2 regions of the Streptococcus sp. 2022WUSS037 genome follow, and region 2 is predicted to be linked to the other one. Evidence: predicted binding sites of a transcription regulator. Region 2 holds the regulator's gene; the other holds the start of a gene.
The links. The regulator CtsR, encoded in region 2, represses protease genes until heat stress. The targets are predictions, from matches to a motif close to TTGGTCAAAAAAGGTCAAANA.
Positions count from the first base shown of each region.

Region 1 (8,083 bases), on a different contig from region 2:
ACTGACAAACACGTAGTTTGGTTGCAATCTGAATGGGAATCAGAAGAAGAGTTCTGGAATATCACTGTTGAAATGGTTAAAAATCCAAACTCAGCAGAATTAGTGAAAAAACTGAATGCATTCTTTGACCCAATGAAAAAATAATTCAAGAAAACTATAAGGAGGGCTAGATTAGCCTAGCTCTTCTTTATAGTTGCTTAGGGTCAGTTTGAATCCCCCTTACCACTCCATTCAAACTGACCCTAAGCAACTATACATATTTTCAAAAAGGAGTACCATGATGAATCAAAAAGGATTTATTGCCAAATACTGGCCTTATCTATTTGTTGCCATACCAATTGGACTACAGTTAATCTTTTTCTTCTATCCTCTATTTACAGGTATCTATTATAGCTTGACGGATTGGAATGGATTGACATCGGATTTTAGTTTAATTGGTATTCAAAACTATCTAGACATCTTAAAAAATCCTGATTTTTATACGTCCATGACTTTTACCATTATCTTCACTATCGGTCTAGTCATCGGAGAAATTGTTATAGGGATTTGGTTGGCGACTTTGCTCAATCGTAAGATAAAGGCAGTTGGTTTCTTTAGAACCTGGTATTTCTTCCCGGCGGTGCTATCCACAGTCACTTTAGGATTGATTTTTGTCCAATTGTTCAACTATGGTTTCACACAAATTGGTGAGATTCTGCATATTGATTGGTTGATGGAAAACTTATTGGTCCAAGAAAATACTGTTATTCCAGCTGTACTTTTTGTGGCTCTCTGGCAAGGGTTGGCGATGCCAGTCATCATCTTCTTGTCTGGTTTACAAAGTATCCCAGAAGATGTTAAGGAAGCTGCTGCTATTGATGGTGCGACTCGTTCTCAACAGTTCTTCAACATTGAGCTTCCATTCTTATTGCCATCTATCAGTATGGTTTTCATCTTGGCTATGAAATCAGGTTTGACAGCATTTGACCTTATCTTTGCATTGACGAGTGGTGGCCCAGATGGCAAAACAGAATCCTTGGGTTTACTCGTATATAATTATGCATTTGTAGACAACAAATTCTCTTATGCCAATGCATTGGCTGTAGTACTCTTCATCTTCATTATTGTCATCTCATTGATTCAGATGAGAATTTCGAAGAAATTTGAAATTTAGGAGGACTGTCATGAATACTCAAAAACAGAAAAATTGGTGGGTCTATCTCGTGCTCTTCAGCGGTATTCTCTTCATGTTTATTCCGCTACTTGTGACGATTATTAGTTCATTCAAACCTACAAAGGAAATCACGAGCAATTTCTTTGGTCTTCCTGAAAATTTCACCTTAAACAACTACGAACGCTTGTTTAACGATGGGATTGTACAATATTTTGGCAATTCTGCCTTGATTACGATTGTTGCTGTTGGCTTGATTCTACTTGTTATTCCAATGGCAGCTTTCGCCGTAGCCCGTCAAATGAAACGCCAGACAGTGTTTAACTTTATCTACTTTTTCTTGATTATTGGGATTTTTGTACCTTTCCAGGTGATTATGCTCCCAATGACCAAATTAATGTCAAGCCTTGGTTTGAACAATATTGTCGGTTTGATTATTCTATATTTGACCTATGCAGTTCCTCAGGCACTCTTCCTCTACGTCGGCTATATTAAAACCATTGTTCCTGAGGAAATGGATGAGGCAGCAGCTATTGATGGCTGTGATAAATTTACCATGTACTGGAAAATCATTTTCCCACTCATGAAACCCATGCATGCAACGGTTTTGATTATCAATGCCCTCTGGGTCTGGAACGATTTCCTCTTGCCTTTACTAGTATTGAACCGTGATCAAAGCATGTGGACTTTACCACTTTTCCAATACAACTATCAAGGCATGTATTTCAGTGATTATGGACCATCATTTGCATCCTATGTGGTGGGAATTATTCCAATCCTACTTGTCTACCTCATCTTCCAAAAACATATTATTTCAGGTATGACGAGTGGTTCTGTCAAATAAATCGAAAGGTTGACTTGTTCAACCTTTTCTAACAACGAAAAAAGAAAAGGCTTACGAAGGAGAAAATCTATGAAAATTAAAAATCAAGCGATGTTGATTACTTATTCTGATAGTTTAGGAAAAAATCTCAAGGATTTGAAAAAAGTTCTTGAGGGGCCATTAAAGGATGTTGTGGGAGGTATCCATATTCTGCCGTTTTTCCCATCATCAGGTGACCGTGGGTTTGCACCAATGGATTATACAAAGGTAGACCCTGCATTTGGAGACTGGTCAGATATTGAAGCATTGAGTAAGGACTATTATCTGATGTTCGATTTTATGATCAATCATATTTCTGCAAAATCTCCCTATTTCCTTGATTTTCTTGAAAAGAAAGACGATTCAGCTTATGCGGATTTGTTTATTCGCTATAAAAACTTTTGGCCTAATGGTGAGCCAACGCAAGAAGATGTTGATTTGATATACAAACGCAAACCTCGTGCTCCATATCGAATTGCAACATTTGCTGATGGTAGCGAGGAGAAGGTATGGTGTACCTTTGATGAGCAGCAGATTGATTTAGATGTGACAACGGAGACAACCCGTCGTTTCATCCAAGAAAATTTGGAACAGTTGGCAGAACATGGTGCTTCGATTATTCGCTTGGACGCCTTTGCTTATGCCAATAAAAAAATAGGAACCAACTGTTTCTTTGTAGAGCCTGATATTTGGGAAATGCTCCATTTTCCACGTCAGTTATTGGCACCAAAAGATGTAGAAATCCTACCAGAAATTCATGAACACTACACCATTCAGCAAAAGATTGCGGAACAGGATTATTATGTTTATGACTTTGCCTTGCCAATGCTGGTTCTCCACGCTTTGTATTCTGGTCATGTCAATCGTCTGGTTCACTGGATGGAGATTTGCCCTCGCAAGCAATTTACAACTCTTGATACACATGATGGAATCGGTGTTGTGGACGTTAAGGATTTGCTGACGGATGAAGAGACAGAGGAAACGCGTGAAGCCTTGTATGCACAAGGTGCTAATGTGAAGAAAATTTATAGTACAGAAGCCTATAATAATTTGGATATTTATCAGATTAACTGTACTTATTATTCTGCCCTTGGCAATAACGATCAAGCTTACCTATTAGCGCGTGTTCTTCAATGTTTTGCACCAGGTATTCCACAGATTTACTATGTTGGCTTACTTGCAGGCGAAAATGATATTGAACTTTTAGAATCAAGCAAGGAAGGCCGCAATATCAATCGCCATTACTATGATTTGGAAGAAATTGAGTACGAAGTACAACGGCCAGTTGTACAATCCTTATTCAAACTCCTTAAATTCCGCAATACAAGTCCAGCTTTCGACGGAGAGTTCTCTGTTAAGATGCTGGATGAAACAAGTATGGAAATTTTCTGGAATAATCAAGATGCAGGGGTGTCAGCCCGTCTAACAGCAAACCTAAAAGAAAAAACCTTTGAAATTGTTGAAATAGAAGAGGGCAAAATTACCACAATTGAATTATAATATGATTATATAGAAAGAAAGAGGATTCCACTTTTTCTTGCGTAAATTAGATTGTACAGAAAGGTTCAATACATGTCAGAAATACATAAAACAGATTGGTGGAAGAAGTCCGTCATTTACCAAATTTACCCTCGTAGCTTTCAAGATTCGAATGGAGATGGGATAGGAGATATTCGAGGGATTATCAGCCGATTAGATTATCTTCACGAGCTAGGAATTGATGCTATTTGGCTCAGTCCTGTTTATCAGTCTCCCATGGATGACAATGGTTACGACATCAGTGACTACCAAGGAATTGCTCCAGAATTTGGGACCATGGAAGATATGGAAGAGCTGATTGCAGAAGGCCATAAGCGCAATATCAAAATAATCATGGATTTGGTGCTCAACCATACCTCGGATGAACATTTCTGGTTTCAAGAAGCCCTCAAAGGACCAGATAATCCCTATTATGATTATTATGTTTGGGCTGATGAGCCGAATGAATTACGCTCGACCTTTTCAGGCTCTGCTTGGGAATACGTTCCACATCTGAACAAATACTATCTCCACCAATTCTCTGTTAAGCAACCGGATTTGAACTGGAAAAATCCTGCTCTGAAACAAGAAATCTGGGACATGATCAATTTTTGGATTGAAAAAGGTGTCGGTGGTTTCAGGCTAGATGTGATTGATTTGATAGGAAAAGAACCGGAAAAATTAATTACAGCCGATGGACCGACTCTCCATCCTCTTATTCAGGAATTAAATGAGCAAACCTTCGGTGCTTACGATTTAGTGACTGTTGGGGAAACATGGAGTGCCAATCCAGAAAATGCTCAGTTATATTCGCATCCTGATCGAAAAGAATTTTCGATGATTTTCCAATTTGAACACGTAGGACTTGATCAGCAGGAAGGGAAAGAAAAATGGGATTTGGCACCGCTTGATCCAGCTCGTTTGCATAAGGTTCTATCCAAATGGCAGACTGAACTGGTTGGTAAAGGCTGGAACTCACTTTTCTGGAATAACCACGATTTACCTCGTGCCATTTCTCGCTTCGGTGATGATCGACCTGCATTTCGTGAACTAAGTGGTAAAATGTTGGCTATTTATCTTCACTTTATGTCAGGTACACCTTATATCTACCAAGGTGAGGAAATTGGTATGATTAATACACCGATTACGGATATTAGCCAAGCGGACGATATTGAAACACGTCGCATGTATGCGGAACGGATTGAAAATGGCTTCACCAAGGAGGAATTGATTACTTCTATAAATGCCAAAGGTCGTGATAATGCTCGCCGTCCAATGCAATGGACAGGAGCAGAAGGAGCGGGCTTCAGTACAGGTCAAGCCTGGCTGGCTTTGGGAGATACTGTCAAAGACATCAACGTTGAAAAAGCACTGGCAGACAAACAATCGCTTTTCTATACCTATCAAAAATTAATCGCTCTTCGGAAAGAGTATCCTTGTATGTCTGAAGGAAAATATGAAGTGATGGAGACTGGAAATAGCTTGGTAATGGCCTACCGTAAATATGATGAACAGGATGATTTCATCATTCTGGTGAATTTCACGAGTGATGAGCAAGCATTTGACGTATCAAGCGAGGGATATTCCTTGTTTATGCATAACTACGATGAAGCTGCATTTTTGGATAGACAATTATTGAGACCATATGAGGCAATCGTTCTCAAAAAATAAATTCCTTTTCTTTTCCCATGCTTTTTTCATGATTTTTTGGTAAAATGGAAAAAACAAAAAAGAGAGGTTTTATCATCATGGGTAAATTCCAAGTCATTTCACACCCACTCATTCAGCACAAGTTGTCAATCCTTCGTCGCACATCGACTTCTACTAAGGATTTTCGTGAGTTGGTAAATGAAATCGCAATGCTAATGGGTTACGAAGTTTTGCGTGACTTGCCACTTGAAGATGTGGAGATTGAAACGCCAATCACTAAAACAGTTCAGAAACAAATTGCAGGTAAAAAATTAGCTATCGTACCAATTCTTCGTGCAGGTGTTGGTATGGTTGATGGTTTGCTAAGCTTGGTACCAGCAGCTAAAGTTGGTCACATCGGTATGTACCGCGATGAAGAAACCCTTCAACCCGTTGAGTATCTTGTGAAATTACCAGAAGATATTGATCAACGTCATATTTTTGTAGTTGACCCAATGCTTGCTACAGGTGGTTCAGCTATTCTTGCAGTTGATTCATTGAAAAAACGTGGTGCTTCAAATATCAAATTTGTTGCTCTTGTTTCAGCTCCAGAAGGTGTAAAAGCTCTTCAAGATGCACATCCAGACATTGATATTTACACAGCAGCTTTGGATGAAAAACTCAATGAAAAAGGCTACATCGTACCAGGTTTGGGAGATGCAGGTGACCGCTTGTTCGGTACAAAATAATTGATTAAAAGGAATCAGCTCTGCTGGTTTCTTTTTCATTTCCTGAAATCGTGTTTTTTATTTGACCAATTTTGACTATTCATATATAATGGGTACAGAAAATCTCGAAAAGGAGTAATTTTATGATTCCAGTAGTTATTGAACAAACTAGCCGTGGTGAGCGCTCGTATGATATTTATTCCCGTTTGCTCAAGGATCGCATTATCATGTTGACAGGACCAGTTGAGGACAACATGGCTAATTCGATTATTGCACAATTGCTTTTCCTTGATGCCCAAGATCCTACAAAGGATATTTACCTCTATGTTAATACGCCAGGAGGATCGGTGTCAGCAGGTCTTGCCATTGTAGACACGATGAATTTCATTAAAGCTGATGTTCAAACCATCGTTATGGGAACAGCTGCGAGCATGGGAACCATCATTGCATCAAGCGGTGCCAAGGGCAAACGTTTCATGTTGCCAAATGCAGAGTACATGATTCACCAACCGATGGGTGGAACAGGTGGTGGCACTCAGCAAACAGACATGGCTATTGCAGCAGAACACCTATTAAAAACACGTAATAAGCTAGAAAAAATCTTGGCAGATAATTCAGGTAAGACAGTCAAGCAAATCCATAAGGATGCAGAACGTGATTACTGGATGTCAGCAGAAGAAACCTTGACTTACGGATTTATTGACCAGATTATGGACAATACAAAAGTCAAATAAGCAGTGACAAATATGTAATAACACTGACTATTCCTATTAGCTCCAACTCTTTTACAGGTAGTTGGAGCTTTTCATTTATCATTGAAAACGGTATAATATAGAAAGAGAATTTTTAGAGGAGAAGACATGTTTGAGAAGAAAAATCGCACTTGCTTAACTGTCTATTTACACTACAATCGTGATGCACGTAAACTCAGCCAATATGGAGATATTGTTTACCATTCCAAACGATTGCGATATGTTTTGGTGTATATGGATCAAGAACTAGTAGCAACTACCATATTAAAATTGAAAAAGGAACGTTTTGTAAAAAAAGTGGTTCCTTCGTACATTAAGGAATTAGACCAAAACTTTGTAGGTAATCTATGGAGAGATGAAGAACCATCAGTCGCAGGATAGTCGGAATTAGCAGGGGATACATACCTGCTAATTTTTTATTTTAAAAATTTTTTCTTTTTTTGTTGACAATTTTCAGATAATTCAGTATATTAGATACATCGTAAAATTTAAGAAAGATTTAAGGAGTTTTCATGAAAACAAGAAAATTTGCAGTAGCGCTTGCTACATTTGCCTCTGCAGCTCTACTTGCTGCATGTGGTAATGTTTCGACAACCAATACTTCAGCCGCAGGTTCTTCTGTAGGTGATACATTTAAAATCGGCTACAACTTGGAGTTGTCAGGTGCTGTTTCATCTTATGGTCAAACAGAGGAAAAAGGTGCCAACCTTGCTGTGAAAGAAATCAATGCTGCGGGTGGTATTGACGGCAAAAAAATCGAAGTGATCACAAAAGACAACAAGTCTGAAACAGCAGAGGCAGCTACTGTTGCAACAAGCTTGGCAAGTGAAGGGGCAAACGTTGTGATTGGCCCTGCTACATCAGGAGCTTCAGCAGCCTCAATTCCTGCATTGACTTCAGCAGGAGTTCCAATGATTACACCTTCAGGAACTCAAACAAACTTGGTTGTTAATGACAAAGGTGAAGTTCAAGATTACTTCTTCCGTACAACCTTTACAGATGGATACCAAGGTCAAATTATGGCTAAATACGCTACTGAGAACTTGTCAGCTAAGAAAGTTGTTCTTTACTTTGACAACTCTTCTGATTATGGTAAGGGTGTAGCAGAGGCTTTCAAGAAGGCTTACAAAGGAGAAATCGTTTCAGAAATCACATTTGCTTCTGGCGATAAGGATTTCCAAGCTGCTTTGACAAAATTGAAAGATAAAGAATTTGATGCCATCATCATGCCTGGTTACTACAATGAAACAGGTACAATCGTGAAACAAGCTCGTGGTCTTGGTCTTAACCAACCAATTCTTGGTTCAGATGGTTTCGATTCACCACAATTCACTGAATTGGCAACAGCTTCAGCAGCTTCAAACGTTTACTACCTTTCAGCTTTCGTAACTTCAGCAAGCGATAAAGCTAAAGCATTCTACGATGCATATAAGAAAGAATACAA
Region 1 is NZ_JAOTGJ010000007.1:12,787-20,869, forward strand. Features, by position in the region: gene ODU55_RS04400 (extracellular solute-binding protein) at 1-144, shown strand, start outside; gene ODU55_RS04405 (sugar ABC transporter permease) at 281-1,153, shown strand; gene ODU55_RS04410 (carbohydrate ABC transporter permease) at 1,164-1,994, shown strand; gene gtfA (sucrose phosphorylase) at 2,064-3,512, shown strand; gene ODU55_RS04420 (alpha-glucosidase) at 3,585-5,201, shown strand; gene upp (uracil phosphoribosyltransferase) at 5,279-5,908, shown strand; gene ODU55_RS04430 (ATP-dependent Clp protease proteolytic subunit) at 6,010-6,621, shown strand; gene ODU55_RS04435 (YlbG family protein) at 6,748-7,020, shown strand; gene ODU55_RS04440 (ABC transporter substrate-binding protein) at 7,152-8,083, shown strand, end outside.
Region 1: ODU55_RS04430 (ATP-dependent Clp protease proteolytic subunit) is a predicted target of CtsR. The motif match lies at 5,967-5,987, and genes of this name have one in related genera.

Region 2 (8,083 bases):
GCTGACAACGAAGCAGCTCTTAAATTGGTTATGCCTTCAGGTGAAACGCTTGAAGAAGCATACGTAAACGCAACTGCAACAATCGGTGAGAAAATCTCATTCCGTCGCTTTGCTTTGGTTGAAAAAACAGATGCTCAAGCATTTGGTGCATACCAACACAACGGCGGCCGTATCGGTGTTATCTCAGTTATCGACGGTGGAGATGAGACTCTTGCAAAACAAATCTCAATGCACATCGCTGCGATGAAACCAACTGTTCTTTCTTACACTGAATTGGATGAGCAATTCGTTAAAGATGAGTTGGCACAAATCAACCACAAAATCGAACAAGACAACGAAAGCCGTGCAATGGTTGACAAACCAGCATTGCCATTGTTGAAGTACGGTTCAAAAGCTCAATTGACTGACGAAGTGATTGCAGCAGCTGAAGAAGCTATCAAGGCTGAATTGGCAGCAGAAGGCAAACCAGAAAAAATCTGGGACAAAATCATCCCAGGTAAAATGGACCGCTTCATGCTTGACAATACTCAAGTTGACCAAGCTTACACACTTCTTGCACAAGTTTACATCATGGACGACAGCAAAACAGTTGAAGCTTACTTGAACTCAGTGAACGCTTCAGTTGTAGAATTTGCTCGTTTCGAAGTAGGTGAAGGTATCGAGAAAGCTTCAAACGACTTCGAAGCAGAAGTTGCAGCTACGATGGCAGCAGCTCTTGGTAAATAATTGGTAGTCTTCATTTTATCTTTTATTACTTCGACGAGCGAGGAAACGTTGTTTCCATATTTCCAACTTCAAATACTCCACTGGAGTATTTGAACTCGCCTTGCCGTACTTCAGTACAGCCTACGGCTCTTTTGAGGCGAACTTGGTTCGCACTATTTCCAGCCTTCAAAGGTTCCCCAAACCTTTGAAGCGAGTACTAAAAGCAAACTGAAAGACTGCTCGACAATTCAAGAACTTCCGAAAGGAGGTTCTTTTTTTGATAAATCGGTCTTAGGGCTGATGCCTGAGTAGGTCGAGTGAGTTATACTATACTCAATCCTAAATATTTTTCATAATCTCCTTAAAAAGCACCGGCCTTGTGGTCGGTGCTTTTTGTTAGATTTCTAAAATATAAGTATCCCAGCTAGGTTTGTGTGGTTGTCGGAATTGGTCAGCCAAGCGCATGGCGATAGGATCACAGTCATCAGCCTCAAAGCTAATTTGCTCATATTGTTCAAATAGGGAGCCAATAACTGCTTGGATGAAGGAATCAAAGCTTTGTACATCTTTTCCGCATACGTAGGCAATTTCATTGTTTTCTACGAAGGCCCAGTTTTCTGAGTCTGTATAAACTAGTTCAGGTAAATCCTTTTCGAATTCTTCTTGACTGGCAGTCCAAGGGTTGATGTCTTGATGAACTGTCTGATAGTGGTCAAAGAATCGCTGGCTAGCTCTTTGGTAGAGTGCGGTACCTTTGCGGACTATGTTTAGGTTGGTAGTGCCTGTTTGACTGAGATAGTCTTGTTTGGTCACTTCGAACTCATAACATTTCCGCTTGCAGACAAATCCAGCTGCGGTGAGGAAATGGATTTTTTCCTGCTCTGCAGAGGAGAGCATAACCTGAAGAGGCTTTTTGCCCAAGGAAGTCTGTAGGGACTGGAAGAGCTGCTCTGCTATGGTACAATCGAAATCAACTAAATCCAGTCGCAGATAGGTATTGGTCTGGTGGTAGGGATTTTGGTAGCTGTGAATCTTGCCTACTGGTCTTCCGTGATGAGAGATGTGGAAGGTGTTGGCTTGGTAGGAAATGTCTAGCATTAGTCCTCAATAAAAGCCGCAATTTCTTCTTCCGTCATGCTGGAATTGCAGCGGACTTGGACGCCAGTCGATTTAGCGACTAAAAGACCAGGGACTGTAGGCACTTGGTAGTGGTCGCGAAGTGCTTGAAGTTGAGGACTGACTTGGCTGGAGTCGAGGAAGTGGACGGTCACTTGCTTGTCTTGGGCGACCTTATGGAGTTTTGGTGCAAAGCGGTTGCAGTAAGGGCAGGTTGCTCGTCCGATGAAGAGAACGTCGCCCTCTTGAGCAGTTAGGAGGCCCTGTGCCTGCTCCACGGTTACGCTAGTAAAATCTTGGATGTAGTCTTGGAAGTTCATAATGTTCTCCTTTTTTTCTTTTATTATAGGATAAAGCAGAGCAGATTTCAAAATTCTGCTACGGAAGGGACTGGGCTTTTGCTTTCAAAATTCTTCATTTTAGGGTATAATGGTCAAAGATAGTCAAAGAAAGAGGCGATACTATGGCGATGAAGAATACATCAGATTATATCGAAGAACATATCAAAGCCATCTTGGACCAGGTCAATGTGGCAGAGTTGCGTCGGAGTGAATTGGCCAGTCGGTTTGAAGTGGTGCCAAGTCAGATTAACTACGTGATAAAAACCCGTTTTACAGCCAGTCGAGGCTACATAGTGGAAAGCAAGCGTGGTGGCGGTGGCTACATTCGTATTGGTCGGATTACCTTTTCGGACAAGCACGAATTGGTTCATGATTTATTGAACAATATGGGCGAGCAACTATCTGCTACGGTATATGCGGATATTTTACAACTCCTTTTTGATGAAGGTTTGATGACAGAACGAGAAGGCAATCTCTTTTTGTCCACAGGCTCTGATGAAATATTAGGAAAAGATGCAAGTGTCATTCGCGCTCGCATGATGCGTCAAGTCTTACGACGCTTAGATAGGAAAGAGGATTGATTCATGAAAATTTCAACTGGTTTACAAAGGGTATTTGAAGATGCCCAGTTGGTCGCCCAACGTTATGCCTGTGATTACTTGGAAACCTGGCATGTTCTCTTATCATTTGTCATCAACCATGATACCGTTGCGGGAGCTGTCTTGGCAGAATATCCTGTTTCGATTTCTGACTATGAACATGCGACTTTTGTTGTGACGGATAAGGTTTATCGGGAAGAGTTGGATAGTTTCCGTATCTTGCCTTCTTCAAAACGTTTGGATGAAACGGCTAGTTTGGCCAAGAAAATTGCTGGAGTTGTCAAGGCCAAGGAGTTAGGTACAGAACATTTGTTCATGGCTATGCTCTTGGATAAACGTTCAACAGCTAGTCAGATTTTGGACAAGGTTGGTTTTCATTTTGAAGACTCAGATGATAAGATCCGTTTCTTGGATTTGCGTAAAAATTTGGAAGCCCGTGCAGGATTTACTAAGGAAGACTTAAAAGCAATCCGTAGTGTGATGAAGGGTGGAAAATCCAAGGCTGCGAATATGGGGCAGATGATGGGCATGCCTCCAGCTCCACAGACTGGTGGATTAGAGGACTATACTCGTGATTTGACCGCTTTGGCCCGTGAAGGCAAGATGGAGCCAGTTATCGGTCGCGATGCAGAAATCTCGCGGATGATCCAAATTCTATCACGTAAAACCAAGAACAACCCAGTTCTAGTTGGTGATGCTGGTGTCGGAAAAACTGCACTTGCTTTGGGTCTTGCTCAACGTGTTGCTGCAGGTGATGTCCCTGTCAGCTTGGCTAAGATGCGGGTTTTGGAACTTGACTTAATGAACGTTATCGCTGGAACTCGTTTCCGTGGTGATTTCGAAGAGCGGATGAATAATATCATCAACGACATCGAGGAAGATGGTCAGGTCATCCTCTTCATCGATGAGTTGCATACCATTATGGGTTCAGGGTCAGGGATTGATTCGACCTTGGATGCAGCCAATATCCTCAAACCAGCTCTTGCTCGTGGCACTCTCCGTACGGTCGGAGCGACGACTCAAGATGAGTACCAAAAACATATTGAGAAGGACGCAGCCTTGGTACGCCGTTTTGCCAAAGTAACCATTGAAGAGCCGACGGTGGAAGATAGCATTGCGATTTTAACAGGTTTAAAAGGAACGTTTGAGAAATACCATAGGGTCCGTATTGGAGATACTGCTGTTGAGACTGCCGTGACCTACGCTAAGCGGTATTTGACCAGCAAAAACCTGCCAGATTCTGCCATTGACTTGCTAGATGAAGCCAGTGCAACGGTACAAAATCGAGTGAAAGGGCAGACTGAGGAAACAGGTCTGACCAGCATAGACAAGGCCTTGATGGCTAGAAAGTACAAGACCGTCAGCAAGCTCTTACTTGAAGCGAAAGAAACAACAAAAGCTAATCAAAACTATGACTTAGAAGTGACGGAAGAAGATATTTTAGAAACACTTAGCCGCTTGTCAGGTATTCCTGTAGCCAAGCTCAGTCAGTCAGATACCAAGAAATATCTGAATTTGGAAGCAGAACTGCATAAACGTGTCATCGGTCAAGAAGAAGCTATTTCTGCAGTTAGCAGAGCTATTCGCCGCAATCAGTCGGGGATTCGTACAGGTCGCAGACCGATTGGTTCCTTTATGTTCTTAGGACCAACTGGTGTTGGTAAAACAGAGCTTGCCAAGGCCTTGGCAGAAGTCCTCTTTGATGATGAATCTGCTCTTATCCGTTTTGATATGTCTGAATACATGGAGAAATTCGCAGCCAGCCGTTTAAACGGTGCACCTCCGGGCTACGTGGGCTATGAAGAAGGTGGCGAATTGACAGAAAAAGTTCGTAATAAACCTTATTCTGTTCTTCTTTTTGACGAGGTTGAAAAGGCTCATCCAGATATTTTCAATGTTCTCTTGCAGGTCTTAGATGATGGTGTTCTGACGGACAGTAAGGGACGTAAGGTTGATTTCTCAAATACCATTATCATCATGACGTCAAACCTGGGAGCAACAGCCCTTCGTGATGATAAGACAGTTGGTTTTGGTGCCCTTGATTTATCTAAGGACCACAAGGAAGTGGAGAGACGCATTTTTGAGGAATTGAAAAAGGCCTATCGTCCAGAATTTATCAACCGTATTGACGAGAAAGTTGTCTTCCATAGCCTAACGGAAACTCATATGCAGGATGTTGTCAAGGTCATGATTAAACCTTTGTTGGCTGTAACAGCTGAGAAAGGAATTACCCTTAAACTGCAACCGTCCGCCCTCAAATTATTGGCTAAACAAGGTTATGACCCAGAAATGGGAGCTCGTCCGCTACGTAGGCTCTTACAAACCAAATTGGAAGATCCGTTGGCAGAAATGTTACTCCGTGGTGACTTGACTACTAGTTCGACCTTGAAGGTTGGGGTCAAGGGCGAAGAACTCAAATTTGATGTGGTCAAATAGGAGGAAAAATGGTAGAACTAAGACCGCTTCTGGAAGAAGAGCGTGAAGAATTTATCCGCCGCAATCAAGCTGCGTTTTTAGAAGCCTTGGCAGAGGAAATGCCAGAGGGGGAAGAGGTGATTAGCCGTGAGGAGATTTTGGAAAGCCTGCTTGCCCCTAAGGCTCAAGCCTTTCAGGTCTACTGGGAGAATGACTTGGTAGGCGGTGTCGTTGTGCAGATTGATTCAGCAACCAAGCGCAACTCCTTGGATTGAGCAATTGTTGACGTTTTCCAATCCTGAGCGGGATCCACGTGGCAGGATAATGACGCTTGCTCACTTGGTCTACTTGCCCAGTCAGGCCTTGGACTTAGTCAAGCCAGGTCCAGATGGACGGGAGCCTATTATTATTGATGTGGATTTTAAAGCATCGCAGTGCTCCTATGAAGGTCGAGCCTTGACGGCAGAGGATTTTGCCTTTGACCATTACGAGATTGTCACGGCCTCCATTCAACGGATCCAGGGACGGATGAAGTGGAATCCTACTTTTCTAAATTTATTGTGTCAACCATTTAATATCTATACTGCAACGGAGTTGGTGAACGTCATTTCACCAGACAAAAAGATTGTCTACAATAATTTTTTGTCCAAATATGGAGAATTTGTTGAGGAAGTTGGGGAAGAGCGGTGGTCCAAACGCAAACCGCGAAGGTCTTACCCTAGTTTGTGAAATGAAAAAAGTCAACTCCTGATGGAATTGACACAAAGTTATCATACAGAATAGAACGGTTGTTACAAACTTAGGATGGTTTGAGGGAGTCTGGTAAAAACTTGATGACCTGAAACAGCTCCTGAGTTTTTCGTTTTCAAGCAATGTTTTGGAACTTTCATTTGGAACTTTTTGAACTAAAACGGTAAATTCTCAAAGTAAGTATAAAACAATCAAAAAACACGCCAAACACATGAAGAAAATTTTGTTTTCGGAAAACATACTTTCATATTTTATATAGTTTTTTAGCAAAAATTTATGCTATAATTAGTCTGAATTTGAGGAATTATTCATGACTAAATGTAAAAACTATGAAAATAAATTGAAAAAATGCATGTATCAAGAAAATGGTTACATGCATTTTCTTCATGCGTACGACGTGTAAAACAATCAAAAAAATGCTTGCACTTTCCAAACACTTATGCTATACTAACTTTGCAAGTTATGAAATCACCCTCCCCTCGATATTTAAGGGGGGGGTAGTTTTTGTTCACTGTAAAATGATTTTAACTATTTTAAAGCAGAACGTTCTACTTAATTTCTTGAGAGAACCAAAATATTGTATTGGATAAATTAAAGAAAATTGATGGCGTTAAAATTGTTCATGAGCATAAGGATGTTTTAACGGGAGCGTCTGTAGAGGTGGGCGAGAAGGTTTGCTTGATATAAAAGCCACTTGATTTTTTGGGGGTCGAGATATAATACTAATGTATGTACAATTTGTTGGGATAGCTATGTAATATATAGTCTTTTAGTTTACTTTTAGTACGAGGCAATGAGCCGCAGACATAACTGAAGTTAGGCAAGGCGAATTAACGAAGTAATAAAAGAAAAACTAAATGACGATACTACTCTTAAAAGTATTACTTGTCACGTATTAGAGTTGATGTATTCGAATTATAGTCTTTTAGCGCAAGGTAACGAGCTGTAGGCTACTTTTATAGTCTACTAACTGTAAAAGGTTGGAAATTGAGTCGCTTTGCTCGTTGAAGTAATCAAAAAGAAACGGCTGATATGCGCTTGTTTAAAGTAGATAGAGATCATTGATGTAATAGAAAGGTAAAGCGAAGGAAGGGAAAGATGAAGCTGAGAAAAGAAGCTTATAAAATAGCTAAGTTATTATCAGTTACGCTACTAATTGCAAATAGTTTCTCTGGAATAGCAAGCGTCTTGGCAGAGGAACAAATCGCTAATGCTGACAGGACGATAAGGCGAACCTATATTGAGGATAAAAAAGAAGAAAAAGAGAAGTTATCACTTCGTATAGATGAGTCGTTGTCAAGTCCGAATACCTTGGGTTTAACCATAAGCGTAGATAAGCAGGGAATTGAAGATAACGGTTTAGTTGTCATTGCACAAAAAGGTCTGGAATTAAAGAAGGAGACTTTAACTAAAGATTGGGAGTTAGATGACTCATATAACGAGAATGACTTAATTTCTAACTCACAAATGCAAGAGGGAAATACCGTCTTAGGTGCTTCTGATGAATTAGCGAAAAATGCAGAAACCCTCCCACCCTATGGGGAACAGTATCATTCCTACCGTTTGCTTCCAAAAGTTAATTCGGAAAATCTAGCTGATGAGTTAACGGTAAGTTTTACTAAAGTAAGTGACGTTGTAAAGGGAGAGTTTGTGGCAGTCATCAAAGAAGACGTCATCGCTTACTTTAAGTCTGAACCAAGTGTATTTAAAGACTACCCTAAAAAAGAAGTTACTACCTCCAGTGAAGATGTCAATGAGGTCAGTCCTGCCCAGGATCCTCCTACCTCTGAAACAGAAGGACAAACACCTGAGAGTCAAGAGTCACAAGCTAGTACAACAACTTCGGAAGCAGAGGGAACGGTAGCGGAGGCTGTTGATCAACGAGGTGCTATCCAGATTAAAGTCACAAAATCTACAGAGTCTACCTCAGCACAAGCAGAAGAGAAAGATTCGGCAAACAATGCTATTGAGGGTGCAGAATTTGAAGTTCGCAATACTGAGCAGAGCGATACGGTCTATACAGGACGAACAGATAAAGATGGTCTTGTAACCATTTCAAATCTCCCGCTAGGAACCTATACAGTTGTTCAAAAAACAACTGCGGATAATTATGAACTTTCTAAAGAAGAGACCGTAGTCTTATCAGAGGCTAATGTG
Region 2 is NZ_JAOTGJ010000001.1:70,412-78,494, reverse strand. Features, by position in the region: gene tsf (translation elongation factor Ts) at 1-726, shown strand, start outside; gene ODU55_RS00325 (GNAT family acetyltransferase) at 1,102-1,803, opposite strand; gene ODU55_RS00320 (thioredoxin domain-containing protein) at 1,803-2,141, opposite strand; gene ODU55_RS00315 (CtsR family transcriptional regulator) at 2,285-2,743, shown strand; gene ODU55_RS00310 (ATP-dependent Clp protease ATP-binding subunit) at 2,747-5,197, shown strand; gene ODU55_RS00305 (hypothetical protein) at 5,206-5,451, shown strand; partial or broken gene ODU55_RS00300 (DNA mismatch repair protein MutT) at 5,447-5,905, shown strand; gene ODU55_RS00295 (SpaA isopeptide-forming pilin-related protein) at 7,025-8,083, shown strand, end outside.